Acetivibrio cellulolyticus CD2: one gene and its partner. The protein of the gene in region 1 interacts with the protein of each later gene in a pairwise test. Links are inferred from orthologs where the notes say so. Each region holds a gene or a part of one and is shown in the gene's direction. Other genes may lie near its edges.

What was found. The genes of interacting proteins can lie anywhere in the genome.
Region 2: the proteins of epsC (region 1) and cysK interact in binary tests that used the Escherichia coli proteins (3 or more experiments, as listed by UniProt). The link is inferred for Acetivibrio cellulolyticus CD2 from one-to-one orthologs.

Annotation. Positions count from the first base shown.
Region 1 is NZ_JH556653.1:1,757,467-1,760,473, reverse strand. Bases 128-2,862 are described here. They hold epsC (serine O-acetyltransferase EpsC), read left to right. Parts: upstream 128-993; coding sequence 994-1,731; downstream 1,732-2,862. Other genes in these bases: cysS (cysteine--tRNA ligase), read left to right, coding at 1,718-2,862; ACECE_RS0209780 (4Fe-4S binding protein), read right to left, coding at 128-321. In the rest of the region: more of ACECE_RS0209780, read right to left, coding at 1-127; more of cysS, read left to right, coding at 2,863-3,007.
Region 2 is NZ_JH556651.1:67,000-69,884, forward strand. It holds cysK (cysteine synthase A), read left to right. Parts: upstream 1-919; coding sequence 920-1,852; downstream 1,853-2,885. Other genes in the region: ACECE_RS0200255 (RrF2 family transcriptional regulator), read left to right, coding at 283-732; larE (ATP-dependent sacrificial sulfur transferase LarE), read right to left, coding at 2,000-2,803; ACECE_RS0200270 (homocysteine synthase), read right to left, coding at 2,810-2,885.

The DNA of each region.
Region 1 (3,007 bases):
ATATATAAATTCGCTGTTGTCAATATTTGTAAATATCAGAGGCAAATTTTGAAATGCTCCAATAGGACAAATACAACCGGATGTATAAAAGCCAAGCAAAGCAATACTTATTCCTAATAAGGCATATCGTGCAAATTTTCTTTTGGAAGTTCTCTGAAGCAATAACGCTGCTATTAGCAGTATTAGCATACCAAGGAAATTTATACTTAAAAATTTGCTTATTATATTTACATCTCCTTCTATTGCAAAAGCGTATCTAAGGGGAACTGCTATGGAAAAAACTATTAATAGAAATATAATCACTTTTTTATAATCTGACATTTATTCACCTCTTCCAATCTTTGCTTATAATTATAAAATATTACTTATTACTATGTCCACAATTTCAACTTAAGCACTGAATATATTTTTATTATAATTTACTTCGATTTTTAAATATCCGCGAAATTAAGGCAAAAGTTCGGCAATTCCTCGTTGGTTCCAAACTATGAAAGCAGTAGATTGTTTAAGAGGTTGGAAAGTCTAAAAAATAACTGCTTATTGTATTTACTTTGATATCTGCATTTGGTAAAATGATATAAATATCTTAAAAGATGATGATTGAGTAGAGTAATTTGGCTACCCCATAAAGAGAGGAGATGTCAGCGGCTGAAAGCAGCTCCTGGGCAATGGACTGATGAAGTGCACTCATGAATTGGAAGGTTGAAAGCGTGTGTAAATGCGAAGGTAGACCTTCACGGAGACGCTCCGTTATGCAGCATAAGATGGTTTTTCCAATTAGAGTGGAACCGCGTTTAACCTCGCCTCTATATATTTTTATAGGCGGGGTTTTTTAGTTGAGTAATTTGCAGGTTTATTGTCTTAAAATAGAATAGCCTAAACCTTACTGAGACTTTACTTAGTGAAACATGCATATACTTTAATGTAGACTTTTAAAATATGACTTTGGGGGGAAATATAATCATAATCTTATCTAATTAGGGGGGGTTGAACATGTTTAAGCAAATGTTGGAAGATGCAAGATCAATAGCTCAAAGAGATCCGGCAGCAAAAAACTCATTCGAAGTAATTTTGCTGTATCCTGGGTTTCACGCAATTTGTTTCCACCGTTTGTCACATTGGTTCTATAAAAACGAAATGTTTTTTATTGCCCGTATGATTTCTCAGTTTGCAAGGTTTCTCACAGGAGTTGAAATTCACCCCGGTGCAGTAATTGGTAATGGCCTTTTTATAGACCACGGTATGGGGGTTGTCATAGGAGAGACTGCTGAAATAGGTGATAACTGTACTATATATCACAATGTTACACTTGGCGGTACAGGCAAGGATACCGGCAAAAGGCATCCTACAGTGGGGAATAATGTTTTGATAAGTACGGGTGCAAAGATACTTGGCCCATTCAAGGTTGGAGATAATTCAAGAATAGGTGCAAATGCAGTAGTGCTCAACGAAGTAGAACCTAACACTACAGTAGTTGGAGTTCCAGGAAGAGCGGTGAAAAGAGGAGATAAAAAAGTCAGCGCTTCTTTTGAACTCGATCAGGTACATATTCCGGACCCGGTTGCACAGGAGTTGTGCAAGATACTTTATAGGATTGAAAACCTGGAAAACCTTGTTACAAAAGAACATGGCATAGAGCTTGATGATGCAATAAAGCAAATGCCTAGAGATATATTCGAGAGAGAATGCCAAAAAAAAGTTAAGGAAGGCGATAGAGATGAAAATTTATAACACTTTGACAAGAAAGAAAGAAGAATTTGTACCCATTAATGAAAAAGAAGTCAGGATGTATTCCTGCGGACCTACTGTATACAACTACTTCCATATTGGAAATGCAAGGCCGTTTATTATATTTGATACAGTGAGAAGATATCTGGAGTATAGAGGATATGACGTGAAATTTGTACAGAACTTCACTGACATTGACGACAAGATGATAAAAAGGGCTAATGAGGAAGGAATTACTGTCAAGGATCTTGCAGACAGGTTTATAAAGGAATACTTTATTGATGCCAAAGGTCTCGGAATTGATGAGGCTACAGTTCATCCAAAGGCAACTGAGAATATTGATGCTATTATTGATCTGATAAAGAAGCTTGAGGAAAATGGGTTTGCATATAATGTAAATGGTGATGTATACTTCAGTATTGGAAAGTTTAAAGAGTACGGCAAGCTTTCTCATCACTCCTTAGAAGATTTGGCAATTGGCTCAAGCGTAAATGTGGATGAAAGAAAGCAGAATCCCATGGATTTTGCAGTATGGAAGGCACAAAAACCGGGTGAACCTGCATGGGATAGCCCATGGGGCAAAGGAAGGCCAGGTTGGCATATAGAGTGCTCAGCAATGGCTAATAAATACCTTGGAGAGACAATAGACATTCATAGCGGCGGACAGGATCTTATATTCCCTCACCACGAGAATGAGATTGCACAGAGTGAGGCTGCCAGCGGCAAACCTTTTGCAAAGTATTGGATGCACAATGGATTTATAAATGTAAATAATGAAAAGATGTCAAAATCCGCCGGAAACTTCTTTACCGTAAGGGATATTGTTGAGAAGTTTGATTATGAAGTAATCAGGTTTTTTATGCTGTCTGCACACTACAGAAGTCCGATAAACTTCAGTGCGGATCTTCTGGAACAAGCTCAAAACGGCCTTGAGAGGATATACAACTGCCTTGATAATTTGGTATACCTTGGCGAACATGCCCAGGCAAAAGAAATGTCAGATGAAGAGAAGTCGCTTCAAAGCAGACTTTTGGAGATAAAGGGCAAGTTTATTGAAGGTATGGATGATGACCTGAACACTGCAGATGCCATTGCAGCAATATTTGATATAGTAAAAGAGGTAAACTCCAATATCACTGCAAGCTCAAACTCTTCCAAGGAAATAATTGATTTTTCCCATTCATTGATAAGAGAACTGGGAGGAGTTTTGGGTATAGGCCAAAAGCAGAAGGAGAACAATCTTGACAGCGAGGTTGAAGCTCTTATCAGCCAGAGACAA
Region 2 (2,885 bases), on another replicon or contig:
AAAATGCGATAGTAAGAATTTGGACATTGATGTACCTGATTCTTATTATCGCATTTTTTCTGGAATCTAAAAATAACTTTTTTGACAGCATAGATTATTTATGTGTAAAATGATAGAAGTACCAAAAGGTAAAAAATACGAAGTAATATTTGGGCTATTCCTAAATGTGTATTTAAAAATAAAAAATCTGGAATATTATATCTAAGAATTTATTGACAAGACTATTTTGAAATATTATAATATAAAACATATAGGATTAGTTGGGAAAGCGAGGTGGATAAAATGAAATTCTCGACTAAGGGAAGATATGGACTCAGAGCAATGGTTGACCTTGCAGTGCATGCAAAAGGAGAGCACGTTGCACTATGCAGTATTGCAGAAAGGCAAGGGATTTCAATGAATTATCTGGAACAGGTCTTTTCTGTATTGAGAAAATCAGGGCTGGTTAAAAGTGTTAAGGGTGCGCAGGGAGGATATATATTGTCGGAGTCTCCGGCAGATATAAAGGTTGGACGGATTTTAAGAGTTCTCGAAGGTCCCCTTTCTGTTATTGATGAGGATGCAGAAAATTCCACGGAAAATGAATCGAGAATACAGAGTTGTATTAGGATGTGTGTATGGGATAAGATGAATGAATCTTTGAACGATTTGGCGGATTCTCTCACATTGGAGGATCTTGTAGATAACTACTGGAAAATGAATGGAATTGAAGATACAATGTATTACATTTAATTTTTTTGCACTAAATATGATAAAACAAATAGGAAAAGTCTTTTAAAGATGGGTGTTGCCAGCTAACTAATTGAAATAGCTAGAAAACATCAGTGTTTATGAATGTATTGACATATTTTTATGGCAGGATTAAAATAATATAAAACATATAAGAAAACTAGGAATAATTTATGATGGAGGCGATGAAATGTCCAAAATTGCAAAAAATCTCATTGAACTTATTGGTAATACGCCATTATTGGAATTAAATAATTATAACAAGGAAAATAGTCTTGAAGCAAAGGTAATAGCAAAGCTTGAATACTTTAATCCAGCATCGAGTGTTAAAGATAGAATTGGTTATGCAATGATAAAAGACGCTGAAGATAAGGGCTTAATCAACAAAGATACGGTTATAATTGAGCCTACTAGTGGAAACACAGGAATTGCACTTGCATTTGTTGCGGCTGCAAGAGGCTACAAACTTATTATTACTCTTCCTGATACTTTTAGTGTTGAAAGAAGAAATCTGCTAAAGGCATTGGGTGCAGAACTGGTACTTACCCCGGGTGCTGAAGGCATGGCAGGGGCAATCAAAAAGGCTGAAGAATTAGCCTCACAGACTCCAAATTCTTATATACCTCAACAGTTTAAAAATCCTGCAAACCCTGAAATTCACAGAAGGACAACAGCTGAAGAGATATGGAGAGATACCGATGGAACTGTGGATATTTTCGTAGCAGGTGTTGGAACAGGTGGTACGATAACAGGTGTAGGAGAAGTTATAAAACAGAGAAAGCCTGAATTAAAAGTGGTTGCAGTAGAGCCTTTTGATTCTCCGGTTTTGTCAGGCGGGAAAAAGGGTTCTCATAAGCTACAGGGCTTAGGGGCAGGGTTTGTACCGGATGTTCTAAATTTAAAGATTGTAGATGAAATACTTAAAGTAAAAAATGAAGATGCTTTTGAAACAGCAAGAAAGCTAGCCAGCACAGAAGGACTTCTGGTTGGAATATCATCTGGAGCTGCGGTGTTTGCAGCTACACAAATTGCACAGAGGCCAGAAAACAAAGGTAAAAACATAGTTGTTATACTTCCTGATACTGGAGAAAGGTATCTTTCGACACAGCTTTTTCTGGATTGACAAGATAAGTACAATAAAAGAAGTGGCAATTCAATTTACCACTTATGTTTTATATTTGATTTTCAGCTTTTTAATAGATACTTGACTAAGATTATAGGAAAACCCATGAACCATATCTGACGAAGCGGTTCATGGGTTCTTAGTGTTCTAAAGAGTTTCATTCATACTTCCGGTTCTATAACCCTTCAAATCCAAAGAAGTGTAGGTAAATCCAAGTTCTTTGAAATAAGCATAGATATTATTAGCTAAATTCTTCCGAAATACTTGCTCAATTTCGTTGGGAGACAACTCAATTCTAGCCAGTTCTCCATGATGTCTTACCCGAACCTGTCTAAATCCTAAATCAATTAGGAACTGTTCAGCTTTGTCAACCATTTGAAGCTTTTCTCTTGTTATAGTCTGTCCATATGGAAATCTTGAAGAAAGACATGCAAAGGATGGTTTGTCCCAAGTGCTAAGACCCATTTCCTTGGATAAGAATCTTATATCATCCTTTGTAAGCTCTGCTTCCCTTAAAGGGCTTACTACCAAAAGCTCTTCAACCGCCTTCAATCCTGGTCTGAAATCACTTAAATCATCATGATTTGAACCTTCGAATACATATTTTAAATTTTCCTTTTTGGCAATGTCATTTATCTTGCTGAAAAGTTCATGCTTGCATATATAACATCTGTTTGTAGAGTTTTGTGCAAAGCCTTCTAATTCAAGCTCTTCTGAAGCAATTGTCAAATGCCTTATACCGTATTTATTGATGAATTCAACTGCTTCATTGTATTCTCTTTCTGGGAAAGTTGCTGATTTTGCAGTTACAGCAAGGACATTATTTCCTAAAACATCAAAAGCTACTTTTAAAAGGAAGGATGAATCTACTCCTCCTGAAAATGCAACAACAGCACTTCCTAATGATTCTATATGTTTTTTTAGCTTTTCAAGCTTGGCAGATGCATCCATAGACAATTAACCCCCTATTGATTTCTTCAATGCCTGGTCTAAATCATATATCAAATCATCTACATCTTCTATTCCGATTGAA